2 regions of the Streptomyces sp. NPDC016562 genome follow, and region 2 is predicted to be linked to the other one. Evidence: predicted binding sites of a transcription regulator. Region 2 holds the regulator's gene; the other holds the start of a gene.

What was found. Region 2 encodes HrcA, which represses chaperone genes, less so after heat shock. Its sites were predicted from a motif close to TTNGCACTCNGNNNNNCNGAGTGCNAA; they were not measured.
Region 1: the regulator HrcA is predicted to act here: its motif matches at 11,287-11,313, upstream of groL (chaperonin GroEL).

The regions. Positions count from the first base shown of each region.
Region 1 is NZ_JBIBRZ010000006.1:400,173-415,817, forward strand. Features, by position in the region: gene ACF059_RS25420 (MurR/RpiR family transcriptional regulator) at 1-493, shown strand, start outside; gene murQ (N-acetylmuramic acid 6-phosphate etherase) at 490-1,425, shown strand; gene ACF059_RS25430 (PTS transporter subunit EIIC) at 1,484-2,989, shown strand; gene ACF059_RS25435 (GNAT family N-acetyltransferase) at 3,092-4,072, shown strand; gene ACF059_RS25440 (hypothetical protein) at 4,059-4,745, opposite strand; gene ACF059_RS25445 (hypothetical protein) at 4,742-4,963, opposite strand; gene ACF059_RS25450 (Scr1 family TA system antitoxin-like transcriptional regulator) at 5,077-5,913, shown strand; gene ACF059_RS25455 (DUF397 domain-containing protein) at 5,897-6,151, shown strand; gene ACF059_RS25460 (S8 family serine peptidase) at 6,156-7,334, opposite strand; gene ACF059_RS25465 (protease inhibitor I9 family protein) at 7,707-8,051, shown strand; gene ACF059_RS25470 (phosphoribosylanthranilate isomerase) at 8,112-8,723, opposite strand; gene ACF059_RS25475 (Uma2 family endonuclease) at 8,861-9,433, shown strand; gene groL (chaperonin GroEL) at 9,536-11,158, opposite strand; gene ACF059_RS25485 (cold-shock protein) at 11,491-11,697, opposite strand; gene ACF059_RS25490 (MoaD/ThiS family protein) at 12,100-12,378, opposite strand; gene thrC (threonine synthase) at 12,419-13,693, opposite strand; SAM riboswitch class I at 13,711-13,866, opposite strand; gene ACF059_RS25500 (glucosyl-3-phosphoglycerate synthase) at 14,053-15,003, shown strand; gene ACF059_RS25505 (trehalose-6-phosphate synthase) at 15,050-15,645, shown strand, end outside.
Region 2 is NZ_JBIBRZ010000003.1:393,253-408,897, reverse strand. Features, by position in the region: gene ACF059_RS16950 (ribonuclease Z) at 1-25, opposite strand, end outside; gene ACF059_RS16945 (histidine triad nucleotide-binding protein) at 32-391, opposite strand; gene ACF059_RS16940 (16S rRNA (uracil(1498)-N(3))-methyltransferase) at 502-1,245, opposite strand; gene ACF059_RS16935 (nitronate monooxygenase) at 1,242-2,333, opposite strand; gene dnaJ (molecular chaperone DnaJ) at 2,531-3,670, opposite strand; gene hrcA (heat-inducible transcriptional repressor HrcA) at 3,671-4,687, opposite strand; gene ACF059_RS16920 (MBL fold metallo-hydrolase) at 4,847-5,572, shown strand; gene ACF059_RS16915 (DUF3097 domain-containing protein) at 5,601-6,401, shown strand; gene ACF059_RS16910 (ADP-ribosyltransferase) at 6,503-7,123, shown strand; gene hemW (radical SAM family heme chaperone HemW) at 7,143-8,375, opposite strand; gene ACF059_RS16900 (AMP-dependent synthetase/ligase) at 8,586-10,478, opposite strand; gene lepA (translation elongation factor 4) at 10,715-12,580, opposite strand; gene rpsT (30S ribosomal protein S20) at 12,778-13,044, shown strand; gene holA (DNA polymerase III subunit delta) at 13,237-14,229, opposite strand; gene ACF059_RS16880 (hypothetical protein) at 14,303-14,545, shown strand; gene ACF059_RS16875 (YceI family protein) at 14,569-15,450, opposite strand; partial or broken gene ACF059_RS16870 (ComEC/Rec2 family competence protein) at 15,596-15,645, opposite strand, start outside.

The DNA.
Region 1 (15,645 bases), on a different contig from region 2:
CTTCGGCGCCTGCGCCCCCGTCGGCCAGGACCTCGCCCAGAAGCTGCTGCGCATCGGCCTGCTCGCCCACGCCCCCAGCGACCCGCAGCTGGCCGTCACCGGCGCCGTCCAGCTGGGCCCCGGCGACGTGGCCCTCGCCCTCACCCCCTCCGGCGCCCCGGACGACGACGACGTGATCGAGCCGCTGCGCACCGCCTCCGCACGCGGCGCCACCACCATCGCCCTCACCACCCGCCCGGACAGCCCCGTCACCCGCCACGCCGACCTCGTCCTGACCACCCCCGCCGCCCGCGAGACCGCGCTGCGCCCGGCCGCCCTGTCCGGGCGGACCGGCCAGCTCCTCGTCACCGACTGCCTGTACGTCGGCGTGGCGCAGCGGACGTACGAACGGGCCGCCCCCGCCCTCGCCGCCACCCGCGAGGCCCTCGCCCACCGCCCCCACCGCCCCCACCCCAGCCGCACCCGCCGCCCCGACACCCAGGAGCCCGCATGACCGCGTCCGCCGAACTGCGCGCCCAGCTCGCCACCCTCACCACCGAGGCCTTCCGCCCCGAACTCGCCGAGATCGACCGGCTCCCCACCCTCGACATCGCCCGCACCATGAACGCCGAGGACGCCACCGTCCCGGCCGCCGTCGCCGGCCAGCTGCCGCGGATCGCCGCCGCGATCGACGCCATCGCGCCCCGGATGGCCCGCGGCGGGCGGCTGGTCTACGCGGGCGCCGGCACCGCCGGCCGGATGGGCGTCCTGGATGCCAGCGAGTGCCCGCCCACCTTCAACACCGATCCCGCCCAGGTCATCGGCCTGATCGCGGGCGGCCCCGGCGCGATGGTGCGGTCCGTCGAGGGCGCCGAGGACTCCGCGGAGCTGGCGGCCGAGGACCTGAGCGCGCTCGGCATCGGCCCGGACGACACCGTCATCGGCATCTCCGCCTCCGGCCGCACCCCGTACGCGATCGGCGCCGTCACGTACGCCCGTACGCGCGGCGCGCTCACCGTGGGCCTGTCCTGCAACGCCGGTTCCGCGCTCGCAGCCGCCGCCGAGCACGGCATCGAGGTCGTCGTCGGGCCCGAACTGCTCACCGGTTCCACCCGCCTGAAGGCGGGCACCGCGCAGAAGCTCGTCCTCAACCTCATCTCGACGATCACGATGATCCGCCTGGGCAAGACGTACGGGAACCTCATGGTCGACATGCGCTCCTCCAACGAGAAGCTGCGCGCCCGAGCCCGCCGCATCGTGGCACTGGCCACCGGCGCACCCGACGAGGAGATCGAAGCCGCACTGAGCGCCACGGACGGCGAGGTCAAGAACGCGGTCCTCGTCATCCTCGGCGGTGTCGACGGCCGCCGGGCCGCCGAACTCCTCAGCGCCTCGGGGGGCCACCTGCGCGCCGCCCTCACCCAGACCGGCCAACAGAGCGGCTGACGGACCCCGGCCGACAGGCCCGCTGCCCCCTCTCCCCCTACGGCAAAGGCGACCCTCCATGTCCACGGACCCGAACCGCGCCACCGCCGCCGCGATCCTCCCCCTGGTCGGCGGCCCGGACAACATCACCTCGATCGCGCACTGCATGACCCGCCTGCGCATCGGCCTGCGGGACCGCTCGCTCGTCGACGACGAGGCCCTGCGCGCCCTCCCGGCGGTCCTGGGCGTGGTCGACGACGACACCTACCAGATCGTGCTGGGCCCGGGCGCGGTCGCCCGCGTCACCCCGCAGTTCGAGGCATTGGTCGAGGAGGGCCGCTCACCGGCCGCCCCCGCCGCCCCGCGCCCGCACCCGCACCCACACCCCGTCACCGGCGACGGACTGGCCGACCGGGGCGCCGCGTTGAAGGAGGCGCAGAAGGCACGCAACTCCACCCCCTTCAAACTGTTCCTGCGCCGCCTCGCGAACATCTTCGTCCCGCTCATCCCCGCCCTGATCGGCTGCGGCATCATCGCGGGCCTGGGCGGCATGCTCAGCAACCTCGGCTGGCTGCCCGCCGTCGTCCCGGCCCTCACGGCCATCGCCTCCGGCTTCCTGTCGCTGATCGCGGTGTTCGTCGGCCACAACACGGCCAAGGAGTTCGGCGGCACGCCCGTACTGGGCGGCGCGGTCGCCGCGATCATCGTCTTCCCCGGCGTCGCCAAGATCGACGCCTTCGGTCACTCCCTCTCCCCCGGCCAGGGCGGCGTCCTCGGCGCGCTCGCCGCCGCCCTGCTCGCCGTGCACGTGGAGAAGTGGTGCCGCCGGTGGGTCCCGGAGGTCCTGGACGTCCTGGTCACCCCCACCCTTACGGTCCTGATCCCGGGCCTGGTCACCCTCTTCGGCCTGATGTTCCTGGCCGGTGAGGCCTCCGCCGCCATCGGCGCCTTCGCCAACGGCCTGCTCGACACCGGCGGCGCCTTCGCGGGCCTGGTCCTCGGCGGACTGTTCCTGCCCCTCGTCATGCTGGGCCTGCACCAGGCCCTGATCCCCCTGCACACCACCCTCATCGACCAGACCGGCCACACCGTCCTGCTCCCCATCCTCGCCATGGCGGGCGCGGGCCAGGTCGGCGCGGCCATCGCCGTCTACTACCGGCTCCCGCGCAACCGCTCGCTGCGCGCCACCATCAAGTCCGCGCTCCCCGCGGGCTTCCTGGGCGTCGGCGAACCGCTGATCTACGGCGTCTCCCTGCCGCTCGGCCGCCCCTTCGTCACCGCCTGCGTGGGCGGCGCGGCGGGCGGCGCCTTCGTCGGCCTCTTCCACCAGCTCGGCCTGTCCTTCGGCTCCACGGCCATCGGGCCCTCCGGCTGGGCCCTGTTCCCCCTCCTGGACGGCACCTCGGGCATGGGCGCCACCGTCGCCGTCTACGCGGGCGGCCTGACCGTGGGCTACCTCGTGGGCTTCGCCGCCACCTACTTCTTCGGCTTCACCAGCCGGATGCTGGCCGACCTGAACACCGACCCGGACCCCACCCCGGGCACGGTGACCGAACCCGACAAGGCCCCGGCCCTGACGTCCTGACGTAGATCCCCGGCCCTGGCCTGAAGCCCCCCTTGGCCGAAAACGCCCGCCCCCGCCCTCACCGATTGGCCGGTGGGGAGCGGCGCGCACGATGCTGTGCCCATGCTGCTCCCCACCGAAGTCCTCGCCCGCGCCACCCTCTTCGAGGTCATACGCGTCGACCCCGAGCCCCCCGGCCACGACGAACCCCACCCCGGCAAGCCGGTCGCCGTCTGGTCCCCGGCCGAGGCGCAGCCGGCCCTCACCCTGATCGCCGCCCTGCCGAGCAGCGCACCACACCCCGGCGGGCCGCACCCCTGCGGCCGGCACCCCGGCTGGGCGATCCGCGCCTACCGCGACGCGCTCGAACCCCCGCTGTTCGAGGCGCGGTTCTGCTTCGGCTGCCACGAGGCCCGCCTCCACGGCCCGGCCGTCCCGCCCGAGCTGGCCCGGCAGTCCTTCCGCCCCGACGGCCCCGAGGGCCGCGCCCTCCTGGCCCGGTTCCGCGCCTGCGAGCCCATACCCGCGGTCGTGCCCGCCGGCCGGATGTCCTCCCTGCCCCAGCCCGGGCTCGCCCTCCCCGGTGGGATGCTGATGCGGCCCTGGGAGACGTACGACGCCCCCTCCCTGGTCGCGGCCTGCAAGGACCCCGACATCCAGCACTGGAACCGCCCCGGCCACCGCACCCTGGCGGAGGCCGAGGACCGCATCGCGCGCTTCCGCGGCCTCTGGCAGGCCGAGGAGGCCGCGATCTGGGCGATCGCCCCCGCCATCGGCGGCCCGGCCGTCGGCCTGATCGGCGTGGCCGACCTCGATCTCCGCGGCGGCAGCGGCGAGATCCTCTACTGGCTGCTCCCCGCCGGACGCGGCAAACGGCTCATGGTCACCGCCACGGACCTCATCGCCCGCTGGGCCTTCGACGAACTGGGCCTCCAGCGCGTGCGCATCACCCACTCGGTCGCCAACCCCGCCTCCTGCGCCATCGCCACCAAGGCCGGTTTTCCCCTGGAGGGCACCATGCGCGGCGCCCTCCTCCACGCGGACGGCTGGCACGACGAGCACCTCCACGCCCGCCTGCGCACGGACCTGGTCAGCCGCCCGTGACGGCCTCACACCGAGGGCCCGCGGCCGCGGCCCGCAGGAACCGCACCAGGTCGTCCTCGCTGTAGCCGAGCTTGGGCCCGCGCTCGGCCGCCATCAGCAGCAGCTGGCCGACGATCTCCGCGCCCCAGCCGTCCGTACCGTCCGCCGCCCACTCCCCCAGCTTCTCGATGCCCAGGTCGTTCATGAGCAGGCCGTGCTCCTGCCGGATCTCCCGGCAGGTCTCCGCGACCGCGTCCAGCAGCCGCGCTCCCGGCCGCTCACAGCGCAGCGCGAAGTACCCGCCGACCTCGGCGGGCGAACACCCCTGCGGAGGCCGCGCCTTGAGGGACGCGTAGCGCGCGTCCTCGTACTCCGGGCACTCCTGCACCGGGCAGTGGACCAGCGTGAACCGCTGCCACCCCGGCGGCGGAGGCGGCAGCGGCCGCCACGCCGTCAGTCCCAACGCCTCGTGCACGAGCGCCGTCGCCTCGTCCGCGGTCTCGGCCGACCGCGTCTCGCGCCGCTCCCCGTCGTCCCCGACGGCGGTGAACAGCCCGCCCGCCGCGCTCCGCACGCGCACGGCAGGCCCCATGCCCTTACGCCGCCACGCACCGCCGACCAGGGCCGTCTCCAGCCCGCGCAGCTTCCAGCCCAGTTCGAAGGCGAACTCCGCCGCCTCCACCGCCTCGCTCACGCGCCGGCCGCCCGCTCGTGCAGAACGGCGGCGAGGCGGAGCGCGGTGTCCAGGTTGCAGCGGCCGAGATCGACCAGCGGCAGCCCGTACGAGCCCGCGGCCGAGACCCGCTCCACGTCCAGCGAGGGGAAGAGGACGCCGACCCCGGCGAGGGACTCCCTCAGCTGCTGGACGGCCTCCTCAGCCGCCTGCATGCGCTCCTGTGGCGTGAGCACCATGACATGTCACCTTTCTACTCTGAGTATCCGACTTCGACACTCAGAGTGGCGACCCGCTCGCTAGCCTTTCAATGCGAAACCCGCAACAACCCCACGTGTTCCAGGGAGTTGCCATGGCAGGAAAAGACCTCGACCCCTCCACCTCACCCCGCGCCCTCCTCGGCGCCGAACTCCGCGTGGCGCGCGAGCGCGCCGGCATGAGTCAGGCCGAGTTGGGAGAACCCCTCTTCGTGAGCGGCTCGTTCATCGGCCAACTCGAAGCCGGTACCCGCCGGATGCACCTCGAATACGCCATCAAGATCGACGAAATCCTCGGCACGGGAGGCTTCTTCACCCGCAACTGCGAGGCGGCGGCCAAGTCCAAGTACCCGGACCACTTCGCGGCCGCGGCCGAGGCGGAGGCGCTGGCGACGTCTATCCGGGAGTACGCGCCGCAGATCGTTCCCGGGCTGTTGCAGACGGCCTCGTACGCTCGGGAGGTCTGCCGCGCCTATCAGCCGACCGCGACGCAGGAGGCGATCGACGAGCTGGTCTCCAACCGGATGGTGAGGGCCGAGCTGCTCCGCGATCCAACTACCCCGTTGTTCTGGTGTGTCCTCGACGAGGCTGTACTGCGCCGGGGTGGGGAGAATCCGTCGGTGTTGGCAGGGGCGCTCCGTCACATCGCGAGCCTGATCCGGTCTCACCGCGTCATCGTGCAAGTACTGCCCTTCAGCGCCGGCTTCCACTCGGGCCTGGCGGGCACCCTCAAGCTGATGTCCTTCAGCGACGCTCCCCCACTCTCGTATGTAGATGGCGTCGGGATGGGCCAACTATTCGACGATCCGGCCACGGTGGCTCAGCACACCCTGACCTACGATCTCCTCACGGCCCAAGCGCTCTCTCCTCGGGAGTCCCTGGCCATGATCGAGTCGGTGGCGGAGGAATACGAACATGACCAGCACACCTGAGTACGACCTGTCGGTAGCCGTCTGGCACAAGTCCAGCTACAGCGGTGGCGACGGTGGCAGCTGCGTGGAAATGGCGACTTGGCGCAAGTCGACGTACAGCGCTGGCGACGGAGGCAACTGCCTCGAAGTCGCCGACGGCCACCCCGACCTCGTCCCCGTCCGGGACTCCAAGCAGCCTGAAGGCCCGCACGTGGTGTTCCACGCACGGGCCTGGGCGACCTTCGTCGCGACGCTCTGACGGGTCACAGACCGCCGGTGAACAGCAGCTGGTTCGGGCTGCCCTTGCTGAGGCTCTGCAGAGAGTCCTTGGTGGACTCTTCGTCGAGGAACTCGGCGATCTCCGCCGGGGCCGCCGTCGGGTGGGCCTGCTTGTAGAGGACGGCGACGCCGGCGACGTGCGGCGCGGCCATCGACGTTCCGTCGAGGGCCACGCTGCCGCCGCCGAGCTTCGCGGAGACGATGGCCTGGCCGGGCGCGTAGAGGGACACGCACGGGCCGAAGTTGGAGAAGAAGGTCTCCTCGTCCCACTGGTTGGAGGCGCCGACGGTGACCACGCGAGCAGCGGACGCGGGTGAGATGGTGCACGCGTCGACCGCGGAATTGCCCGCCGCGATCACCGGCAGGACGCCCGCGTCGGACAGGGCGGTCGCGGCGTCGTTCACCGCAGTCGACTTGTCCCCGCCGAGGGAGCCGTTCAGTACGGCGGGCTGCTTGGCGTTCTTCGCCACCCAGTCCATGCCCGCGATGATCCCGGACAAGGTGCCCCTGCCGTCGCAGCCCAGGACGCGGACGCTCACCAGGTTCGCCTTGCGCGCCACGCCGTACGTCGCGCCGGCGACCGTGCCCGCGACGTGGGTGCCGTGGCCCTGGCAGTCCTGGCCGTCGCGGCCGTCACCGATCGCGTCGTAGCCGAAGGTGGCGCGGCCGCCGAACTCGGCGTGCTGGTAGTCGATGCCGGTGTCGAGGATGTACGCGGTCACCCCGGCGCCGTTGCCCTGGGTGGTGAAGCTCTGGTCGAGCGGCAGGCTCTTCTGGTCGATGCGGTCCTGGCCCCACGAGTTCGACGGAGCGCGCCTCGCCCCGGCGGTCGGCGTCGGCAGGGCCCGGACCGAGGCGTCCTCCTCCACCTTCTCCACACCCAGGCTGGTGCGGACGAGGGTCAGCTGCGTCGAGGTGAGCGGGACCGCGAATCCGTTCATCGCCGCCGTGTAGACGAACGACGGCTTCAGGCCCAGCTTCTTCGCGAGCTTCGCCGCGTCCTGGCCCTTCGTCAGGGTGACGATGTACTTGCCGGGCACCGGGTTGGCCGCCGTGACCAGCGGGGCCGGGGTCGGCTCCGGGGCGGCGGCGGAGGCCGCGGTGACCCCGGCCGGGGTCACGGCGAGGAGGGTGGCGGTGGCCAGACGTGCGAGCAGGCGCATGGAAAGGACTCCCTGACGGGGTGGAGGGTCGGCATGGGTGAGCCGCCCCCACGGCGAGGAACGCTCTGCGGGGACGGCCACCCCTTCCTTCGGGCGCCGCCCCGGCGCGGCTTGAACCACCCCGCCCATCCGGCGGATCGTCCGGCGGGCTCGGCAACGCGCCCAGGCGCACAAGCTGCGGAGAGGGCCCTCCCCGTGCCGTCGCGGCCGCGCCCCGCGCGGTCCCGGCCCGCGCGGGCGCGGCGCGCCCCGGCAAGATCACCCGTACGGCCCGCCCCCACTTCAGCGGGCGCACGGCCGGTGCGCTCCCCTGCACCCGCCACACCCCCGGATGTCGTTGACCGGCCCGGCCGCACGTGGTGGCCTCGCCCCATGCGCACTCGTCCGAGCTGGGCCCTGCCGACGGCCGTCGCCGCCGCCGCACTGGCCGCCGTCGCCGCCCTGCCCGCCCACGCCTCCACCGCCCCGCCCGCTCCCGCCCCTCAGACGGCCCCGGCCGCCGACTGGCCGACGTACATCGTGGCCGTGCGCCCCGGTCTCGACCCGGCCGTCGTCGCCCAGGCGTACGGGCTCACCCCGATCCACGTCTACCGCAGCACGCTGAACGGCTTCGCGGCCCGCCTCTCCCCCGAGCAGGCCGAGGCCCTGCGGGCGACGGCGCTCGTGGAATCGGTCGAGGAGGACGGCAGCGCGTCCTCCTTCGGCGCAGCCGTCTAGCCGGCCGCCCGGCGGGGCGCCGCTCCCAACTCCCCTGGTGTTGAGGCGCGCCCTGGGCGCCTACGCGCCGTCCTGGCCGCGCGCTGCTTCGATGAAGGCGCGGATCAGGTCCGGCGACTTCACCCCGCGCTCCCGCTCCACCCCGCTGGACACGTCCACGCCCCACGCGCCGGTGACCTCGACGGCCCGGTGCACGTTCCCCGGGTTCAGCCCGCCCGCCAGCAGCCAGCGCCCCTCGGGCGCGGTGAAGTCCGCCGAGCCCCAGTTCCACGGCGTGCCGGAGCCGGGGTCGGGGGCGTCGAGCAGGAGCAGGTCCTCGCCGTACTCGCCGCAGCGCCGCACGCGCTCGGCGGTGGCCCGCAGCAGGGTCCGGCCGCCGGCGCGCAGCGCCGCGAAGTCCTCCGGGCCCTCCTCGCCGTGCAGCTGCACGCCCCGTACGCCGCTGTCATCGGTGAACCGGCGCACCTCGTCCACCGGCTGCCCCCGGAACACCCCGACGGTCAGCACCCCGTCCGGCACCCGCCGGGCGAGGTCCCGCGCGGTCGCGGCGTCGACCGTACGGGGGCTGCCGGGCGCGAACACGAACCCCACCGCATCGGCCCCGGCCGCCACGGCCACGTCGACGTCGTGCGCGGTCCGCAGCCCGCAGATCTTGACGAACAGATCGCTCATGTCCCCAGTCAATCAAAACCCCCCGAGGGGTGGGTATCCGTCTCGGCACCCGGGCGAGGCCATCCACACGCCGCTAGCCTGGAACGGAGCCCACGCCCAGTGCACGGCACACCACGCGGAGGACGACGGTGACGATCATGATCGAACGGGCCACACCCATAGAGCAGGCGGCACCGCCGACGTTCGAGACACTCCTGCGCACGGTCGCGGAGCTGAACACGCCAGACGGCTTCAAGGCCGAGCTCATCCGGGGGAAGATCGTCGTGTCGCCGTTTTCGCAACTGCGCTATTCCCGCCGCATGCGAATGCTGCGCGAGCAGCTCCAGGCTCACGTCCCGAAGGGGCACTTCGCGGACACCTCGCCCTTCCTCTTCCGATTCGCAGCGTCGGAACGCGGCTACGGGCCGGACCTGTACGTCGCAGACGAGGCGGCGTTCGAAGAGGACGGGCTGTACGCGGATGGAGCGGCGCTGTCGCTGGTCGGCGAGTTCACGTCCGTCTCCACCAAGGACGTCGACTGGAACGAAAAGCTGGAGGTGTACGGCCAGCTCGTGCCGGTCTACCTGGTCGTGGACATGCAGGGCTTGGAGATCACCTGCTTCTGGGACCCTTCCCCGCACGGGTACCGGTCCCGCAAGACGGTGTCCTTCGGTGAGCCGCTGCCCGTCCCGGAGCCCTTCGGCTTCGAACTGGACACCACCGGCTTCTAGCGGGCCGGAAAACGCCCGAGGGCGGCACCCCCTCCGCCAGGAGAGGGTGCCGCCCTCGGTACGAGAACAGCCGATCAACCAGAGGCCGGAGCCAGGGGTCGATCAGAAGTCCATGTCACCGCCCGGCATGCCGCCCGGGGCGCCGGCGCCGGCCTTCTCGGGCTTGTCGGCGATGACGGCCTCGGTGGTGAGGAAGAGGGCCGCGATGGACGCCGCGTTCTGCAGGGCGGAACGGGTGACCTTCGCCGGGTCGATGATGCCCTCGGCGATCATGTCGACGTACTCGCCGGTCGCGGCGTTCAGGCCCCAGCCCACGGTGAGGTTGCGGACCTTCTCCACGACGACGCCACCCTCGAGACCACCGTTGACGGCGATCTGCTTGAGCGGGGCCTCCAGGGCGAGCTTCACGGCGTTGGCGCCGGTCGCCTCGTCACCCGACAGGTCGAGCTTCTCGAAGACCGAGGAGGCCTGGAGCAGGGCCACGCCACCACCGGCGACGATGCCCTCCTCGACGGCCGCCTTCGCGTTGCGAACGGCGTCCTCGATGCGGTGCTTGCGCTCCTTGAGCTCGACCTCGGTCGCGGCACCGGCCTTGATGACGGCCACGCCGCCGGCCAGCTTCGCGAGGCGCTCCTGGAGCTTCTCACGGTCGTAGTCCGAGTCCGAGTTCTCGATCTCGGCGCGGATCTGGTTCACGCGACCGGCGACCTGGTCGCTGTCACCGGCACCGTCGACGATGGTGGTCTCGTCCTTGGTGATGACGACCTTGCGGGCGCGGCCGAGCAGGTCGAGACCGGCGTTCTCCAGCTTGAGGCCGACCTCCTCGGAGATGACGGTGCCGCCCGTGAGGATGGCGATGTCACCGAGCATGGCCTTGCGGCGGTCACCGAAGCCCGGGGCCTTGACGGCGACGGACTTGAAGGTGCCACGGATCTTGTTGACGACCAGGGTCGACAGGGCCTCGCCCTCGACGTCCTCGGCGATGATCAGCAGCGGCTTGCCGGACTGCATGACCTTCTCCAGGAGCGGCAGCAGGTCCTTGACCGAGCCGATCTTGGAGTTGACGATCAGGATGTACGGGTCGTCCAGGGACGCCTCCATACGCTCCATGTCGGTGGCGAAGTACGCCGAGATGTAGCCCTTGTCGAAGCGCATACCCTCGGTGAGCTCCAGCTCCAGACCGAAGGTCTGGGACTCCTCGACGGTGATGACGCCTTCCTTGCCGACCTTGTCCATGGCTTCGGCGATGAGCTCGCCGATCTGGGTGTCGGCGGCGGAGATGGAGGCCGTCGAAGCGATCTGCTCCTTGGTCTCGACATCCTTGGCCTGGGCGAGCAGGGCGGCGGAGACGGCCTCGACGGCCTTCTCGATACCACGCTTGAGGGCCATCGGGTTGGCGCCGGCGGCCACGTTGCGCAGGCCCTCGCGGACGAGTGCCTGGGCGAGCACGGTGGCGGTGGTCGTACCGTCGCCGGCGACGTCGTCCGTCTTCTTGGCGACTTCCTTGACCAGCTCGGCGCCGATCTTCTCGTACGGGTCCTCGAGCTCGATCTCCTTGGCGATGGAGACACCATCGTTGGTGATCGTGGGGGCGCCCCACTTCTTCTCAAGGACGACGTTGCGACCCTTGGGGCCAAGGGTGACCTTGACGGCGTCGGCGAGCTGGTTCATCCCACGCTCGAGACCGCGGCGGGCCTCCTCGTCGAACGCAATGATCTTGGCCATCTGAAGTGGTCCTCCCGGACAGCGGTGGATTGCTCCCGGACCGCGCCCGCGCCCGCGACGGACGGCCTGCGTGCCCGGCGGTTCCTTCCCGCCGGACCCTGCGGGCCTCACCGACCCGGTCCTCGTTTTAAGCACTCTCACCGGGAGAGTGCTAACGCCAATGATTAGCACTCGACCCCTCCGAGTGCAAGCGGCTTGGGCCAACACCCGGGTGTCGACCGCGCCGCACCCCCGTCAGCACCGGGCACGCGCACGAGGGGCCCCCATCCCGTGTCCAGGATGTGGGCCCCTCGTAGGTCTTTGGTCGTTCGTCTTGGTCGACCGCTTCAGGACTAGCCGAGCGCGAGCTTGACCATGTCCGCCTGCGGACCCTTCTGGCCCTGCGAGATCTCGAACTCGACCCGCTGACCCTCTTCAAGGGTGCGGTACCCGTCCATCTGGATGGCGCTGTAGTGGACGAACACATCCGCACCACCGTCGACCGCGATGAAGCCGTAGCCCTTCTCCGCGTTGAACCACTTGACGGTGCCCTGAGCCATGCCTAACTCCCCTATTACTGGCCCTTGCGCGGGAACGCACTTCGCGCTCCCGGGTCAGAACTTGCGCCGGAACGCGTCGACCGAGGCTGAATGTATCTGCGCGAGTGCTGTCTGCAACAGGTCAATCCGACGAGAATTCTGGGCACCGAGAAACATTGAAATAGAGTGAAAATCTGGCATCTTCCAGGGCAACTCGGGCCCGACATATCTCGCCAAAGCCCCATACCGCGCTTGCACATTGGCCCGATGTCGACCCTCACGCGGCCCGTTCATATGCGGCGGGCAAGAACCGCGGAGGGGACTTCCCCAACTCTACCGCGCCCAATCAAGCAGAATTGCCCCCTCCGCTTTTAGCGGAGGGGGCAATTCTGTTTTTTCGCGTCCCGTCGGATTCCGCGGAGGTCAGCAGCCGCCGGCCACGGCGGGGATGATCGAGACACCGGCGCCGTCCGGCGTCACCGCCTCCAGCCCGCCCTCGAACCGCACGTCGTCGTCGTTGACGTAGACGTTCACGAAGCGGCGCAGCTTGCCCTGGTCGTCCAGGACGCGCGCGGCGATGCCCGGGTGGTTCTTCTCCAGGGACTCGATGACCTCGGCGAGGGTCGCGCCCTCGGCCGGGACCTCGGCCTTGCCGCCGGTGTAGGTGCGCAGGATGGTGGGGATGCGGACGTTGACGCTCATGGCGCTACTGCCTTTCCGGTAGAGCAGGGGGTTGGTCAGGTCACGCCAGGCCGGCGGCGCGGAAGGCGTCCAGGCTCGGGCGGATGGTGGCGGTCTGCCCGCTGTCCGCGGCCACCGCCTCCAGGGTCTTGAGGCCGTCACCGGTGTTGAGGATGACGGTCGTCAGCTCCGGGTCGAGCTGCCCGTTCTCGATGAGCTTCTTCGTCACGCCGACGGTCACGCCGCCCGCGGTCTCGGCGAAGATGCCCTCGGTCTGGGCGAGGATCTTGATGGCCTCGACGACCTGCTCGTCGTTGACGTCCTCGACGAAACCGCCGGTGCGCCGCGCGATGTCCAGGACGTACGGGCCGTCCGCCGGGTTGCCGATGGCCAGCGACTTGGCGATGGTGTTCGGCTTCTGCGGGCGGACCACGTCGTGACCGGCCTTGAAGGCGGTCGACACCGGGGAGCAGCCCTCGGCCTGGGCGCCGAAGATCTTGTACGGCTTGTCCTCGACGAGGCCGAGCTTGATCAGCTCCTGCAGACCCTTGTCGATCTTCGTCAGCTGCGAGCCGGACGCGATCGGGATCACGATCTGGTCGGGCAGCCGCCAGCCGAGCTGCTCGCAGATCTCGTACGCCAGGGTCTTGGAGCCCTCGCCGTAGTACGGGCGCAGGTTGACGTTGACGAAGCCCCAGCCCTCGCCCAGCGGGTCGCCGATGAGCTCGGAGCAGAAGCGGTTGACGTCGTCGTAGTTACCCTCGATGCCGACCAGGTCGCCGCCGTAGACACCGGCCATGACGACCTTGCCCTGCTCCAGGTCGTGCGGGATGAACACGCAGGAGCGGAAGCCCGCCCGGGCGGCCGCGGCGCCGACGGCGCCGGCCAGGTTGCCCGTGGAGGAGCAGGACAGGGTGGTGAAGCCGAAGGCGCGGGCCGCCTCGACGGCGATGGCCACGACGCGGTCCTTGAAGGAGTGCGTCGGGTTGCCCGAGTCGTCCTTGACGTAGAGCTTGCCGGTGACGCCGAGCTCCTTGGCCAGGTTGGCCGCGTCCACGAGCTTGGTGAAGCCCGGGTTCAGGCTCGGCTTGGACGCCACGTCCGCGGGGACGGGCAGCAGCGGCGCGTACCGCCAGATGTTGTTCGGGCCGGCCTCGATCGCGGCGCGCAGGGCTTCGGGGTCACCGGTGGGAAGGTCGTAGGCGACTTCCAGCGGTCCGAAACACTCGACGCACGCGAAGATGGGGCCGAGTTCGAAGCGGGTACCGCACTCACGGCACGAGAGGCCGGTGGCAGGTCCGAGATCGACAGAGGTGGCGACAGTCTGTGCAGCCATGATGGCGAGGCCCTTTCTCCTCATCTTCCCCATGGCGCACTTCGCCATGAGACGGAATTGGCACCTTCCCTAGCCGGGGACCTCGCGGGGATGCGTGTGACGCATCACGAGAACCGACTGGAGGGTTGCCGGGGCTTCAACGGGCCGTGTCCCTCTGCCCCTCTGGATGAGCGGTATGGCACCGGCATACGCGCTCTGTGGCGCGCCGGTGCGTTTGTTCGCGGGGACCCCCGGCATGCGGTGGTCCTTCGCGTTGTTCAAGACTGTAACCGAAGGGCCGGGTGGTTGAGACAGCCGTCCGAACCGCGAGATGGATCACAAACCGGTCCATACAGGGGACGAAACAGGGAGTGCCGAGAGTGCTGGAAGAGGTGGAGCGCTGGCTGGCCGACCGCTCCTGGTCAGCCGCCGACCGACCGCTCGACCAGCTGCTCGACCGGAAACGGGCGACAGGCAGCACGGTCAGCGTCGTGCTGCCCGCGCTCGACGAGGAAGCCACCGTCGGCGCGATCGTCGAGACGATCCGGCGCGAGCTGATCGAGGGACCGCCCGTCCCCCTGGTGGACGAACTGCTGGTCGTCGACTCGGGCTCGCAGGACCGGACCGCGCAGGTCGCCGCGGACGCCGGAGCGCGGGTGGTGCACCGCGACGAGATCCTGCCGAGGATCCCGGCGCTGCACGGCAAGGGCGAGGTGCTGTGGCGCTCGCTGCTGGCCACCAGCGGTGACATCGTCTGCTTCGTCGACGCCGACCTGCGGGACTTCTCGGCCTCCTTCGTCTCGGGGATCGTCGGGCCGCTGCTCACCGAGCCGGACGTGCACTTCGTCAAGGCGATGTACGACCGCCCGCTGGGCGACGCCCCCGGCCAGGGCGGCAGGGTCACCGAGCTGGTGGCCCGTCCCCTGCTCAACCTCCACTGGCCGCAGCTGGCCGGTTTCGTCCAGCCGCTGGGCGGCGAGTACGCCGTACGCCGCTCCCTGCTGGAACGGCTGCCGTTCCCCGTCGGGTACGGAGTCGAGCTGGGCCTTCTGGTGGACGCGCTGCACACGGTCGGGCTGGACGCGCTGGCCCAGGTGGACGTGGGCGTACGCCTGCACCGCCATCAGGACGGACAGGCGCTGGGCCGGATGGCCGCGGCGATCTACCGCACGGCCCTGCTGCGGCTCTCGCGCGGGCACCTCGTACGGCCGGAGCTGACGCAGTTCGAGCGGGGGCCGGAGGGCTTCGTACCGCGGACGTACGCGGTGGACACCGAGGAGCGGCCGCCGATGCTGGAGGTCAAGGAGTACGCGCTGCGGCGCGTGGCGTGACGCAGCGGACGGTTTGAGCGGGCCCGGCCCGGGCTAGGTTCGCGACATGGCTGCATCCCATCAGGTACTCGTCGCCGCGAACCGCGGCCCCCTCTCGTACACCCTCGACACCGACGGCGGTCTCAGCGCCCGGCGCGGCGGGGGCGGCCTCGTCTCCGGGCTCTCGGCGGCCCTCGCGGAGCAGCCGCAGACGCTGTGGATCTGCGCGGCGCTGTCGGAGGCGGACCGGGAGGCGGTCCGCCGGGGGGTGGCCGAGCCGGGCGTCCGGATGCTGGACATCGATCCCACGGTGTACGACGACGCGTACAACGGGATCGCCAATTCGGTGCTGTGGTTCACCCACCACCACCTGTACGACATCCCGCGCGAGCCGGTCTTCGACGCGGCGTTCTGGCGCCGGTGGGAGTCGTACCGGTCCTACAACCGCGCCTTCGCCGAGGCGCTGGCCGAGGAGGCGGCGCCGGAGGCGTGCGTCCTGGTGCAGGACTACCACCTCGCGCTGGTCCCGGGGCAGCTGCGGGAGCTGCGGCCGGACCTGCGGATCGGGCACTTCACGCACACGCCGTGGGCGTCGCCGGAGTTCCTCCAGATGCTCCCCTCCGAGGTCCGCGTCGAGCTCGCGCGGGGGATGCTGGGCGCGGA
Region 2 (15,645 bases):
GGACCACGAACTCGCGTACGGACACGTCCGTCTAGCCGGGGGGCCACTGGAGGCCGCGGCCCCCGAGGACGTGCAGGTGCGCGTGGAAGACGGTCTGGCCGGCGCCGGCGCCGGTGTTGAAGATGACCCGGTAGCCGTGGTCGTCGATCTTCTCGTCGGCGGCGATCCGCCCGGCCTCGGTCAGTATGTCGGCGACGACGCCCGGCTCGGCGGCGGCCAGGGAGGCCGCGTCGGGGTAGTGCGCCTTGGGGATGACGAGCACGTGCGTGGGCGCCTGCGGGTTGATGTCCCGGAAGGCGAGCGTGGTCTCGCTCTCCCGGACCACGTCCGCGGGGACCTGCCCCTCGACGATCTTGCAGAACAGGCAGTCGGCCTGCGGTTCCCCGGCCATTGCTTCGCCTTCCGTGACGTTGATCGGTTCGGGCATCGTATCCAGCGGGCGCTGGCGCGGGCGTCCCATTCCCAGCAGCGGGTCAGGACCGGCGGGTCAGGACCAACGGGTCAGGACCAGCGGCCCGTGCGGGCCAGGAGGACAGCCGTGGCGGCCGTCCCCGCCGTGGAGGTGCGCAGGACGGAGCGGCCCAGGCGGTACGGGCGGGCGCCCGCCTCGGCGAAGACGGCCAGTTCCTCCGGGGAGACCCCGCCCTCCGGACCGACCACGAGCACCACGGAGCCGCTCTGCGGGAGCTCGGCCGTGGCCAGGGCCCCGGAGGGGGTGTCGCGGTCCTCGTGGAGCACCATCGCCAGGTCGGCGCCCGCCAGCAGCGCCGCCACCTGCTTGGTGGACATGGCCTCGGCCACCTCCGGGAAACGCACCCGGCGGGACTGCTTGCCCGCCTCCCGGGCCGTGGCCCGCCACTTCGCCAGGGACTTGGCCCCCCGGTCGCCGCGCCACTGCGTGATGCAGCGCGAGGCCTGCCAGGGCACGATCGCGTCCACGCCCGTCTCGGTCATCGTCTCGACGGCCAGCTCGCCGCGGTCCCCCTTGGGCAGGGCCTGGACCACCGTGATGCGGACCTGCGGCTCCGGTTCCCGTCCGGCCGAGGAGACGGCCACGACCAGCCGGTCCTTGCCCTCCGCGGCCTTCACGACGGCCTCGGCCCAGCCGCCGCGACCGTCCGTGAGGACCACCGCCTCGCCCGGGTTCAGCCGTTTCACGGACACCGCGTGCCGGCCCTCCGGACCGTCCAGGACGAACTCCGGTCCCGCCGGGACCTCCTCGACCACGAACACCGGGGCCGTCATGACGCACTCCTCATCTGCCTGCTCTTCAACGTGCTCTGCGCCTCGGCCAGTTCGGCCGCCAGCACCTCCACCAGCTCCCCGGCCGGCAGCGCCCGCGCCAGCCGGTGGCCCTGGCCCGCCCACAGGGCCATGCCCTGCGCGTCCCTGGCCGCGGCGGCCGCCTTGCGCAGCCCCGAGGTCAGGTGGTGGACCTGCGGGTAGGCGGCCGGGGCGTACGGCCCGTGCTCGCGCATGAAGCGGTTCACCAGCCCCCGCCCCGGTCGGCCGGAGAAGGCCCGGGTCAGCTCGGTGCGGACGAACAGCGGATCCGTCAGCGCCTTCTTGTGCTCCGGGGCGGCGCCCGACTCCGGGCAGGCCAGGAAGGCCGTCCCCAGCTGCGCCGCCTCCGCGCCCGCCGCCAGCAGCGCCGCGATCTGCGCGCCCCGCATCAGGCCGCCCGCGGCGATGATCGGGAGGGCCACGGCCTCCCGTACCTGCGCCACCAGCGCGAGGAGGCCCACGGCGGCCGTGCCGTCGGCCTGCGGGTCGTCGCGGTGGGTGCCCTGGTGACCGCCGGCCTCGACGCCCTGGACGCAGACGGCGTCGGCGCCGGCCTGCTGGACGGTACGGGCCTCGTCGTCGGAGGTCACCGTGACGACCGTGTACGTACCGGCCTTGCGCAGGGCGGCGAGGGTCGCGGAGGAGGGACAGCCGAAGGTGAAGGAGACGACCGGGACCGGGTCTTCGAGGAGGATGGCGAGCTTGGCGTCGTAGCCGTCGTCGCTGGTGCCGATGATCTCCTCGTCGGCGAGGGAGATCCCGTACCAGCTCGCCTCCCCCGCCAGCTGCCCGCGGTACGCCTCGACGGCGGCCGGGTCCACGTAACCGGTCTGCGGCATGAAGAGGTTGACGCCGAAGCGGCGCCGGGTCAGCGCCCGCAGCTGCTTGATCTCCTGGTACATCCCGTCGGCGGTCTTGTAGCCGCCGGCCAGGAAGCCCAGTCCGCCCGCCTCGCACACGGCCGCGGCCAGCTGCGGGCCGGAGCCGCCGCCCGCCATGGGTGCCTGCACGATCGGGTGGGGGGAGAGACCGTTCGGTGCCGTGGACATGGACATGGACTGCATCGTGCCATGTCCCGCTCAGCGGACCGAATCACGGCATTCGCCTGGCATAGTCCGCTTCCCCAGCTGGCGGAGGACTCCCCTCCGGTCCACCTCCGGCCCTCGTCCGGCCGGCTCCGGCCCGATGCGACGAGCCCGGCCCGGGGAATCCCCGGGCCGGGCTCGTGGCGGTGCTCGCGGGCCGGTCAGCGGCCGTTGAACGCGTCCTTCAGGCGGCTGAACAGCCCCTGCTGACCCGGCGCGAACTGCCCGGTGGGCCGCTCCTCGCCGCGCAGCTTCGCCAGCTGGCGCAGCAGGTCCTCCTGCTGGGCGTCCAGCTTGCTCGGGGTGGTGACCTCGACGTGGACGATCAGGTCGCCGCGTCCGCCCCCGCGCAGGTGGGTCACGCCGCGCCCGTGCAGCGGGATCGCCTGGCCGGACTGGGTGCCGGGCCGGATGTCGATCTCCTCCAGCCCGTCCAGCGTCTCCAGCGGGCACTTGGTGCCCAGTGCGGCCGCCGTCATGGGGATGGTCACCGTGCAGTGCAGGTCGTCCCCGCGCCGCTGGAACGTCGGGTGCGGCAGCTCGTGGATCTCCACGTACAGGTCGCCGGCGGGGCCGCCGCCGGGGCCGACCTCGCCCTCGCCCGCGAGCTGGATGCGGGTGCCGTTCTCGACACCGGCCGGGATCTTGACCGTGAGGCTGCGGCGGGAGCGGACCCGGCCGTCGCCCGCGCACTCGGGGCACGGGGTCGGGACGACGGTGCCGAAGCCCTGGCACTGCGGGCAGGGGCGCGAGGTCATGACCTGGCCCAGGAAGGACCGGGTGACCTGCGAGACCTCACCGCGGCCGCGGCACATGTCGCAGGTCTGCGCCGAGGTACCGGGCGCCGCGCCCTCGCCGGAGCAGGTGGTGCAGACGATGGCCGTGTCGACCTGGATGTCCTTGGTGGTCCCGAAGGCCGCCTCGTCCAGTTCCAGGTCGAGGCGGATCATGGCGTCCTGGCCGCGCCGGGTCCGCGAGCGCGGGCCGCGCTGCGAGGACTGGCCGAAGAAGGCGTCCATGATGTCGGAGAAGTTGCCGAAGCCACCCGCCCCGAAACCGCCCGCGCCGCCGCCACCGCCGGAGGCGGACAGCGGGTCGCCGCCGAGGTCGTAGACCTGCTTCTTCTGGGCGTCCGAGAGCACCTCGTAGGCCGCGTTGATCTCCTTGAAGCGCTCCTGCGTCTTCGGGTCCGGATTCACGTCCGGGTGGAGTTCACGCGCGAGGCGCCGGAAGGCCTTCTTGATCTCGTCCTGCGATGCGTCGCGGCGCACGCCGAGAACGGCGTAGTAGTCCGTGGCCACTTACGACTCCGCCAGGATCTGTCCGACGTAACGTGCCACTGCGCGTACCGCTCCCATCGTTCCGGGGTAGTCCATGCGGGTCGGTCCGACCACGCCGAGTTTGGCGACTGTTTCGCCGCCCGAACCGTAACCGACCGAGACGACGGACGTGGAGTTCAGTCCCTCGTAGGCATTCTCATGCCCGATCCGTACGGCCATTCCCGACTCGTTGGCCTCGCCCAGCAGCTTGAGGAGCACGACCTGCTCCTCCAGCGCTTCGAGCACCGGCCTGATCGTCAGGGGAAAATCGTGTCCGAAGCGGGTGAGATTGGCGGTACCGCCGATCATCAGCCGCTCCTCCGCTTCCTCGACCAGGGTTTCGAGGAGGGTCGACAGCACCGTGGAAACGGTGCCGCGGTCCTCGGCCTCGAAGGATTCCGGAAGGTCCTGGACGAGGGGCGGCACATCGGTGAAACGCCGGCCGACGACGCGGCTGTTGAGCCGGGCGCGCAGGTCGGCCAGCGAGGTCTCGCTGAAGGGGCTCGGACAGTCGATCAGCCGCTGCTCGACGCGGCCGGTGTCCGTGATCAGTACGAGCATCAGGCGCGCGGGAGCCAGCGAGAGCAGCTCCACGTGCCGCACGGTCGACCGGGTCAGGCTCGGGTACTGGACGACGGCGACCTGCCGGGTGAGCTGCGCGAGCAGCCGCACCGTGCGCCCGACGACGTCGTCGAGGTCGACCGCGCCGTCGAGGAAGTTCTGGATGGCCCGCCGCTCGGGCGTCGACAGCGGCTTGACCCCCGCCAGCCGGTCGACGAAGAGGCGGTAGCCCTTGTCGGTGGGGATCCGGCCGGCGCTGGTGTGGGGCTGGGCGATGTAGCCCTCCTCCTCCAGCACGGCCATGTCGTTGCGCACGGTGGCGGGCGAGACTCCGAGCCGGTGCCGCTCGGTGAGCGCCTTGGAGCCGACCGGCTCCTCCGTCCCGACGTAGTCCTGGACGATGGCGCGCAGCACTTCGAGTCTGCGTTCGCTGAGCATGCGCACACCTCCAGCTGTGGTCCGTTGCCGTGTACGGCCGTGGTCGTTACTGCCGTGGTCGTTGGCACTCTGGGCGTTCGAGTGCCAGACATCCCCCGCTCAGTGTACGGCCGGGCGGTGAGCCCCTGGCAAGGGAGGCCCGCCAGGTAGCGTCGCCGTATGGACGTGCATTGGGAAGAGGCGGGCTGGGAACGGCTGACCGGACGGGCCGGCCGGCGACGGCTCCCGGTGTGGGACTGCACGGTGGGACTGGTGGTGGGGGACGATTCGGTGCTCCTCGTCGATCCCGGTTCGTGCGTCCGGGAGGGCGCGCAGGTGCGGGCCGAGGCCGAGCGTCTGACGGGTCGGCGCGTGACCCATATCGCATTCACGCACGGCCATTTCGATCACGTCCTGGGCGCGGCGGCCTTCTCCGGGGCCGAGGTGTTCGGGGCGGTCGGACTGGCCGCGCTGCTGTCGGCGGACCGCGACGGGCTGCGGGCGGACGCGGTGCGCCACGGGCTGGCGCCGGCGGAGGCCGCCGAGGCGGTGGACCTGCTGGTGGCGCCCGGGCATCCGGTGTCGGGTGAGTGGACGCTGGAGCTGGGCGGGGTGCAGGTGCTGCTGGCCAATGTGGGGCCCGGGCACACCGGTCACGACCTGGCCGTCTTCGTGCCGGGCGAGCGCGAGGTGGTGTTCTGCGGGGACCTGGTGGAGGAGTCGGGCGAGCCCTTGGCGGGCCCGGACGCGGTGCCCGGCCAGTGGCCCGCCGCCCTGGACCGGCTGCTGTCGCTGGGCGGGGACGACGCGCTGTACGTACCGGGTCACGGTGCGGTGGTCGGGGCGGACTTCGTGCGTGCGCAACGCGCCACACTGGCGGATCGTTTCGGCGTGTCGGGGGCATGACGCCCGCGGCTCTCCTAGTGTCGGCCGGATGCGCGAGTACTCCCCCGACCTGACCCCGCAGTGGAAGCGACCCGCGGCCGTGCCGCAGGTGCCGGCCGAGCCCGACCTGGTGGTCGAGGTGGCGGGTACGGACTTCTGCGGCGCGGTGGTGGCCTGCGAGGCGGGCACGGTGACCCTGGAGGACCGCTTCGGCAAGCGGCGGGTGTTCCCGATGGAGCCGCGGGGCTTCCTGCTGGAGGGCGCCGTCGTCACGCTGGTCCGCCCCTCCCGGGGCCCGTCCGCGCCCGCCCGTACGGCGTCCGGGTCGATCGCCGTGCCGGGCGCGCGGGCCCGGGTGGCCCGGGCGGGCCGGATCTACGTCGAGGGCCGGCACGACGCGGAGCTCGTGGAGCGGGTCTGGGGTGACGACCTGCGCATCGAGGGCGTCGTCGTGGAGTACCTGGAGGGCGTCGACGACCTCCCGGCGGTCGTGGCGGAGTTCGCCCCGGCCCCCGACGCCCGCCTGGGGGTCCTGGTCGACCACCTGGTGCCGGGCTCGAAGGAGTCCCGCATCGCGGCGTCGGTGACCTCGCCGGACGTGCTGGTCGTGGGCCACCCGTACGTGGACGTCTGGCAGGCCGTGAAGCCGTCCGCGCTGGGCATCGCGGCCTGGCCGGTGGTCCCGCGCGGCCAGGACTGGAAGACGGGCGTCTGCCGGGCCCTGGGCTGGCCGCAGAACACCGGGGCCGCCTGGCAGCACATCCTGTCCCGGGTGACCTCGTACCGCGATCTGGAGCCGACCCTGCTGGGCCGCGTCGAGGAACTCATCGACTTCGTGACGGCCCCATAAAGCCCTGTCGGCCGGGCAGGGCGTCAAGGCCGCTCCGGCACACGCTCACCTTCGGGTGACAGTCCGTGTACGGCGGACCACGCGGGGCAAGGGTGCTGATCATGATCACCACTGCCTCGTGGCGGCGCTTCGCCGTCGCCGCCGCGCTCGCCGCCGCCCTGCTCCCGTCCGCCTCCGCCCAGGCGGCCCCCGCGGCCTCCGCCGCGGCCGCCGCTCCGGCGAACTCCTGCCCGGTCGTCGAGGACCACCTCTTCGCCGCCGCCGACCAGCGGGCCGACCTGGACCGCATCACCCCGGCCCCCGCCTGGCGCACCGACTGCAGCCAGCTCTACCGCGCCGACAGCCGTCCGCCGTCGACCGTCTTCGAGGAGGGCTTCCACCCGAAGGACACGCTCACCGGGCAGTACGACATCGAGCAGTACGTCCTGGTCAACCAGCCCTCCCCGTACGTCTCCACGACCTACGACCACGACCTGTACAAGACGTGGTGGAAGAGCGGCTGGAACTACTACATCGACGCCCCCGGCGGGGTGGACGTCAACCGGACCATCGGCGACACCCACAAGTGGGCCTCCCAGGTGGAGGTCGCCTTCCCCGGTGGCATCGACCGTTCCTTCATCGTCGCGGTGTGCCCGGTCGACAAGGTGCGCAAGGTCGAGATCATGAACGAGTGCCAGGACAACCCGTACTACCGCCCCTGGCGCGAGAACTACCCGGGCTGAGCCCCGCCCCGGGACCTGGTCAGTCGACCAGGTCCCGGACCACCGCGTCGGCCAGCAGCCGCCCGCGCAGGGTCAGCACCGCCTGCCCGGCCTCGTACGGGCCGGGCTCCAGCAGTCCGTCCGCCAGGGCGCGGCGGGACGCCGCGAGCCCGGTGGGCGCGAGCAGCGACAACGGGACGCCGTCCACCAGGCGCAGCTCCAGCAGGATCCGCTCGACCCGCCGGTCCTCCTGCGAGAGCAGCTCGCGTCCGGCGCCCGGGGAGCGGCCCTCGGCCAGGGCGGCGGCGTACGCGCCGGGGTGCTTCACGTTCCACCAGCGCACCCCGCCCACGTGCGAGTGCGCTCCCGGTCCGGCGCCCCACCAGTCGGCGCCGCGCCAGTACAGCTCGTTGTGCAGGCAGCGCCCGGCCTGGGAGGTGGCCCAGTTCGAGACCTCGTACCAGGAGTAGCCGGCCTCGGCCATCACCGAGTCCGCGATCAGGTACCGGTCGGCGTGCACGTCGTCGTCCGTCATCGGGACCTCGCCGCGGCGGATCCGCCGCGCGAGCTGCGTGCCCTCCTCCACGATCAGCGCGTAGGCGCTGATGTGGTCGGGCCCGGCGCCCAGCGCCGCCGCGAGGGACTCCCGCCAGTCCTCGTCGGACTCGCCCGGGGTCCCGTAGATCAGGTCCAGGTTCACGTGCTCGAAGCCGGCCGCGCGCGCCTCGGCGACGCACTCCTGCGGCCGTCCCGGCGTGTGCGTGCGGTCGAGCACCTTCAGGACGTGCTGCTTGGCGCTCTGCATGCCGAAGGAGATCCGGTTGAAGCCACCGGCGCGCAGCTCGGCCAGGTAGGCCGGATTGACGGACTCCGGATTGGCCTCGGTGGTGATCTCGGCGTCCTCCGCCAGGCCGAACTCGTCCCGGATCGCCGCGAGCATCCGTACGAGGTCCACGGCGGGCAGCAGCGTCGGCGTGCCGCCGCCCACGAAGACGGTACGGACGGCCCTCGGGTCGTCGCCGAGCACCTTGCGGGCGAGGCGGACCTCGTCGATCAGGGTGTCGGCGTAGTTCTCCCGGGAGGCGAGCACACCGCCGGTGCCCCGCAGCTCGGTGGCCGTGTAGGTGTTGAAGTCGCAGTACCCGCAGCGCGTGGCGCAGTACGGGACGTGCAGGTAGAACCCGAGCGGCCGCTCCCCGGCACCCACCAGGGCGTGCGACGGCAGCGAGCCGTCTTCGGGCATGGGTTCACCGTCGGGCAGTGCGGAAGGCATACCCCCATTGTCCCGCACCGATCCCACCCCTCAGCCCCGCTGGCGCCCCTCCAGCCTCGCCGGCGCCCCTCCAGCCCCGCCGGCGTTTGAGGCGCGGGGTCCGGGGCGGAGCCCCGGCACACGGCCCGCACCGCAGCCAGCCACGCCCCGGCAGGGCAGGGTCCGAGGGCCGCGCCCCCACACCCCACCCCGCCAAGCCCGCGGCCGGCGTCACGCCTCGCGCGACCCCTCGTACATCTCCTCGATCAGGTGCTTGAACTCACGCTCGACCACCGGCCGCTTCAGCTTCAGACTCGGCGTGAGGTCCCCGTGCTCGACGTCGAGATCGCGCGGCAGCAGCCGGAACTTCTTGATCGTCTGCCACCTCTGCAGGCCCTCGTTGAGCGTCTGCACGTACGTCTCGATGAGCCGCACCGTCTCCGGCGCGGCCAGCACCTGCCCGTACGTCTTGCCCTCCAGCCCGTTCTCGGCCGCCCAGACCATGATCGACGGCTGGTCGAGCGCGATCAGGGCCGAGCAGAAGTTCCGGTCGGCGCCGTGCACGACGATGGTCGACACATACGGGCAGATCGCCTTGAACTGGCCCTCGATCTCCGCCGGCGCGACGTACTTGCCGCCCGAGGTCTTGATCAGGTCCTTCTTGCGGTCGGTGATGCGCAGGTAGCCGTCGGCCGAGAGCTCGCCGATGTCCCCCGTGTGCAGCCAGCCGTCGGACTCCAGGACCTCGGCGGTCTTCTCGGGCTGCTGGTGGTAGCCCTGCATGATGCCGGGGCCGCGCAGCAGGATCTCGCCGTCGTCGGCGATGCGGACCTCGGTGCCGGGGAGCGGCTTGCCGACGGTGCCGGTGCGGTAGGCCTCGCCCGGGTTGACGAAGGAGGCCGCGCTGGACTCCGTCAGGCCGTAGCCCTCCAGGATGTGGATGCCCGCGCCGGAGAAGAAGAAGCCGATGTCCGGCGCCAGCGGGGCGGCGCCGGAGACGGCCGCGCGCAGCTTGCCGCCGAAGGCCTCGCGGAGCTTGGAGTAGACGAGCGCGTCCGCGATCTTGTGCTTGGTCGTGAGGCCGAAGGGGGCGCTCGCGCGGCCGGTGCGGCGGTAGTTGTCCTGCGTGACCTTGGCGTACTCGCGGGCGACGCCGACCGACCACTGGAAGATCTTGTATTTGGCGCCGCCGGCGGCGCGCGCCTTGGCGGCCACGCCGTTGTACACCTTCTCGAAGATGCGCGGGACGGCCGCCATGTACGTCGGCTGCACGACCGGCAGGTTCTCGATGATCTTGTCGATGCGGCCGTCGACGGCGGTCACGTGGCCGGCCTCGATCTGCCCGGAGGTCAGCACCTTGCCGAAGACGTGGGCCAGCGGCAGCCACAGGTACTGGACGTCGTCCTTGTGGATCAGGCCGGTGGCGACCATGGCCTTGGCCAGGTACGACCAGTTGTCGTGCAGCAGCCGGACGCCCTTGGGGCGGCCGGTCGTGCCGGAGGTGTAGATGAGGGTGGCGAGCTGGTCGGAGGTGATCGCCGTGATCCGCTCCTTGACCGCCTCGGGGTGCTTGGCGAGGTACTCCTTGCCGCTCGCCTCCAGCTCGGCGAGCGAGAGCACCCAGCCCTCGGGGTCGCCCGGGGCGGCGACGGCGTCGGCGGCGTCCAGGACGACGACGTGGGCGAGGTGCGGCAGGTCGGCGCGGCGCTCGCGCGCCTTCGCCAGCTGCTTCGCGTCCTCGGCGATGAGCACCCGGCTCTCGGAGTCCGCGAGGATGAAGGCCGACTCGTCGGCGTTCGTGCTGGGGTAGATGGTGGTGACCGCGCCGCCGGCGCACATCACGCCGAGGTCGGAGAGGATCCAGTCGACCCGGGTGTTGGAGGACAGCGCGACGCGTTGCTCCGACTCCAGGCCGAGGGCGATCAGCCCGGCGGCGATGGCGAAGACGCGCTCGGCCGCCTGACCCCAGCTGAGCGACTTCCAGTCGTCTGTGGCGCCCTGGCCGCCCGCCGCGGGCACCGGGTACCGGTAGGCCTCGTCGTCGGGCGTCGCGGCGACGCGCTCAAGGAAGAGCGCCGCCACGCTGGGCGGGCGGTTCTCGAGATAGGTCTGTGTGTCGCTCACGACATCCTCCGGACCGGCCCGTGCGGCTGTGCGCGGGCGTAGGGCGCTTGCGGGGCGCTTGGGACTGGCGGGTTTGAGACGTGCCGGCTAGTGACTGGCGAGTAACCGTCGAGCAGTGATCAGACTAGAGCGCGCTCGGCGCGTGCGTAAGGGCCCGCAAGCGGCCGGTTCATAACGAAACAGGCCCCCGCGCCGGAGCGCGGGGGCCTCTTCCGTACCGGACGGCCGGGGGGCGGCTACTTCTTCTTGCCGCTGGACTCGTCGCTGGAGAGGACGGCGATGAAGGCCTCCTGCGGGACCTCCACGGAGCCGACCATCTTCATGCGCTTCTTGCCTTCCTTCTGCTTCTCCAGGAGCTTGCGCTTGCGGGAGATGTCACCGCCGTAGCACTTGGCGAGGACGTCCTTGCGGATGGCGCGGATGGTCTCGCGGGCGATGACGCGGGAGCCGATCGCGGCCTGGATCGGCACCTCGAAGGCCTGCCGCGGGATGAGCTCGCGCAGCTTGGCGACGAGGCGCACACCGTAGGCGTAGGCGGCGTCCTTGTGCGTGACGGCGGAGAAGGCGTCGACCTTGTCGCCGTGCAGCAGGATGTCGACCTTGACGAGGCTGGAGGACTGCTCGCCGGTGGGCTCGTAGTCGAGGGAGGCGTAACCGCGCGTCTTGGACTTCAGCTGGTCGAAGAAGTCGAAGACGATCTCCGCGAGCGGGAGGGTGTAGCGGATCTCGACCCGGTCCTCGGAGAGGTAGTCCATGCCGAGCAGGGTGCCGCGGCGCTGCTGGCAGAGCTCCATGATGGCGCCGATGAACTCGGTCGGGGCGAGCACCGTGGCCCGTACGACCGGCTCGAACACGTCCGAGATCTTGCCCTCGGGGAACTCGCTCGGGTTGGTGACGCTGACTTCCTTGCCGTCCTCCATGACCACGCGGTAGATCACGTTGGGGGCGGTGGCGATCAGGTCGAGGCCGAACTCGCGCTCAAGGCGCTCGCGGACCACGTCCAGGTGCAGCAGGCCGAGGAAGCCGACGCGGAAGCCGAAGCCCAGGGCGGCCGAGGTCTCCGGCTCGTAGACGAGCGCGGCGTCGTTGAGCTGGAGCTTGTCGAGGGCCTCGCGCAGGTCGGGGTAGTCCGAGCCGTCGAGCGGGTACAGGCCCGAGAAGACCATCGGCTTCGGGTCCTTGTAGCCGCCGAGGGCCTCGGTCGCGCCGTTGCTCAGGCTGGTGATCGTGTCACCGACCTTGGACTGACGGACGTCCTTCACGCCGGTGATGATGTAGCCCACCTCGCCGACGCCGATGCCGTCGGCCGGGGTCATCTCCGGGGAGGAGACGCCGATCTCCAGCAGCTCGTGCGTGGCGCCGGTCGACATCATCCGGATGCGCTCGCGCTTGTTGAGCTGGCCGTCGACGACACGGACGTAGGTCACGACACCGCGGTACGAGTCGTAGACCGAGTCGAAGATCATGGCGCGGGCCGGGGCGTCCTTGGGACCGACCGGGGCCGGGACCGTGGCGACGATCTTGTCGAGCAGGGCGTCCACGCCGAGACCGGTCTTGGCCGAGACGCGCAGGACGTCCTCGGGCTGGCAGCCGACCAGGTTCGCCAGCTCCTCGGCGAACTTCTCCGGCTGGGCGGCCGGCAGGTCGATCTTGTTCAGGACCGGGACGATCGCGAGGTCCTTCTCCATCGCCAGGTACAGGTTGGCGAGGGTCTGCGCCTCGATGCCCTGGGCGGCGTCCACGAGGAGGACCGTGCCCTCGCACGCGGCGAGGGAGCGGGAGACCTCGTAGGTGAAGTCGACGTGCCCGGGGGTGTCGATCATGTTGAGGACGTGGGTCTTGCCCTGGCCCTCGCCCGTGGTCGGCGCCCAGGGCAGCCGGACCGCCTGGGACTTGATCGTGATGCCGCGCTCACGCTCGATGTCCATGCGGTCGAGGTACTGAGCGCGCATCTGCCGCTGGTCGACGACACCGGTGAGCTGGAGCATCCGGTCGGCAAGGGTCGACTTGCCGTGGTCGATGTGCGCGATGATGCAGAAATTGCGGATCAGCGCCGGGTCGGTACGGCTCGGCTCGGGCACGTGGCTGGGGATCGCGGGCACGCAGTGTCCTGATTCTCGGTCGCAGTCGGAACTCGGAACGGAGTCTGAGTACTCCCATGGTCCCATGGACGGGGTAGTGCGCTCGGTTTGGGCCACCAGAAGCGTGGCTGGTACCCTGGGCAGCTGTGTCTCGTATGCCCTCTCAGCTGTCGAGGCACAATCCGAAGATCAAACTCTGAACCTGAAAAGGCTCTTTCGTGGCGAACATCAAGTCCCAGATCAAGCGGAACAAGACGAACGAGAAGGCGCGCCTGCGCAACAAGGCCGTCAAGTCTTCGCTCAAGACCGCGATCCGCAAGGCCCGCGAGGCCGTCCTCGCCGGTGACGTCGAGAAGGCCACCGTGGCTTCCCGTGACGCCGCGCGTGCGCTCGACAAGGCTGTCTCGAAGGGTGTCATCCACAAGAACGCCGCCGCCAACAAGAAGTCGGCGCTGGCCTCCAAGGTTGCCTCCCTCCAGGGCTGAGCTCTGATGTGATCGCCGGAACGGATCCAGCGGGCCCTCTCTCCCGCTCCTGACCGGCACCCCGCGCCGCACACGAAGCGTTCGCCACGCGGGTGCGGCGCAACCGAAGCAGTGACCGAAGGCCCCGGCCGCCACCCTTCCCCAGGGTGCCGGCCGGGGCCTTCGCGTTACCCGGGACGTCCGGGGCCGTTCCTAGGACCGGCGGGGGCGGGCGGCTCGGGCCACCGCCACGACGGCCTTCTCCAGGGCGTATTCGGGGTCGTCGCCACCGCCCTTGACCCCCGCGTCGGCGGCGGCCACGGCGCGCAGCGCCTCCGAGACCCCGTCGGCCGACCAGCCCCGCATCTGCTGGCGGACCCGGTCGATCTTCCACGGCGGCATGCCGAGGTCCCGGGCGAGGTCGCCGGGGCGGGCTCCGCGCGGGGCGGAGGCCAGCTTGCCGATCGCGCGGACCGCCTGGGCCAGGGCGCTGGTGATCAGGACCGGCGCGACTCCGGTGGACAGGGACCAGCGCAGGGCTTCCAGGGCCTCCGCCGCACGCCCCTCGACCGCCCGGTCGGCGACCGTGAAGCTGGAGGCCTCGGCCCGGCCCGTGTAGTAGCGGCCGACGACCGCCTCGTCGATGGTGCCCTCGACGTCCGCGCACAGCTGCGCCGCCGCGCTCGCCAGCTCCCGCAGGTCGCTGCCGATCGCGTCGACGAGGCTCTGGCACGCCTCCGGGGTCGCCGACCGGCCCAGCGCGCGGAACTCGCCCCGAACGAAGGACAGCCGGTCCGCCGGCTTCGTCATCTTCGGACAGGCGATCTCCCGCGCGCCCGCCTTGCGCGCCGCGTCCAGCAGGCCCTTGCCCTTGACGCCGCCCGCGTGGAGGAGGACCAGGACGATCTCCTCGTAGGGCGCGTCGAGGTAGGCCTTGACCTCCTTGACCGAGTCCGCGGACAGGTCCTGCGCGTTGCGCACAACCAGGACCTTGCGCTCGGAGAAGAGGGAGGGGCTCGTCAGCTCGGCCAGCGTGCCGGGCTGGAGCTGCTCGGGGGCGAGGTCGCGGAGGTCCGTGTCGGCGTCGGCGGCGCGGGCGGCCGCCACCACGTCCCGTACGGCGCGGTCGAGCAGCAGCTCCTCCTGCCCCACCGCGAGGGTGAGCGGGGCAAGCGGATCGTCGGTGGAATTCTTCCTGGTGGCCATCGCCTCCAGCATCCCACGCCGCACCGACAGTCCCCCGCGCCACCGCCCTCAGCCGATCCTTGAGAATGGTCGGGTGAACGTGCGACATGTACTCGTCCTGCCCGACCGCGACGCCGCCGAGGAGGTGGCCCAGGAGGTCGTCGACCGCTTCGGCCTGCCCGAGGAACCGCAGTTGGTCCGCGACGCGCTGGCCGGCGAGGACGACGCCGAGGACGCCCAGTGGCTGGTGGTCGTCGAGGATCCGCAGGAACGCCTGGAGCCCTCCTCGCTGGACGACCTCGCCGCCGAGTACGAAGGCTGGCTGGAGACCTCGTAGGAGCCGGGGCGTCCCGCGGTCCGTCAGGCCTTGTGCACGATCTGCACGTCCAGGGTCACTTCCACACTGGAGCCGATCGCCGCGATCCCGTGGGCCAGCAGCGACTGCCAGTTCAGGGTGAAGTCCCCGCGGTCCAGCTCGGTGGTGGCCCGGCAGGCGGCCCGCACCTCGCCCTCCATGCCCGTGCCCAGGCCCAGGTACTCGGTGTCCAGGGTGACGGCGCTGCTGACCCCGTGCAGGGTGAGGGCGCCCGCCACGGCCCAGCGGCTGCCGACGCGGTGGATGAACCGTTCGCTGTAGAACTCCACCGTGGGGTGCCGGGCCGCGTCCAGGAAGTCCCCCGACCTCAGGTGCTCGTCGCGCAGCCGCGCCCCGGTGTCGATGCTCGCCGCATCGATGATCACGTGCATGGTGGAGTCCTCCATGCGCTCGGCTATCCGTACCGCGCCGGCGAACGTGTTGAACCGGCCGCGGATCCGGGCCAGGCCGATGTGCCGGGCCGTGAAGCCGATGGACGAGTGCGCCGGGTCGAGCTCCCAGTGACCGGGCTGCGGCAGCAGCGGCGGTTCCACCGCGTCGAGGACGATCTCCGCGGTCCCGGGCTGCGCCGGGTCCCCCACGAGCGTCGCCCCGTGGAACGGCGCGTACCCCTCGGCCGTGACGGACAGCCGGTACTCCCCCTCCGGGACGGCGGCCGTGAATCCGCCGTACGGATCGGTCTCGCCCCGGACGATCCGGCGGCCGATCGGGTCGGTCACCTCGAAGGTGGCCTGGCGTATCGGCTGGTGGACCGTGTCGAGTACGCGGCAGCTGAGCAGACGCGCCGTCGGCGGAAGCGTCAGTGTCGCGGATGACCGCTGACCGGGACTTCCGGCCGTCTCCATCCCCCGTCGGCGACCGAACATGGTTGTTGCACCCCCGTGCTGTGTGGACTTGTACCGCTCTGGCGAGAACGAATTCGATCATGCTGTCGGGGCGGGGGCAAACAGGACGGTCCCGCCCGCTTCGACTGGGCCGCCCGCGCCGCCTCCGCGGCCTCTTGGCTGGAAACGCCCGCAGCCGCCCGCCGGTTCCACTGACCGCGATCGAGCCGTCGGTAT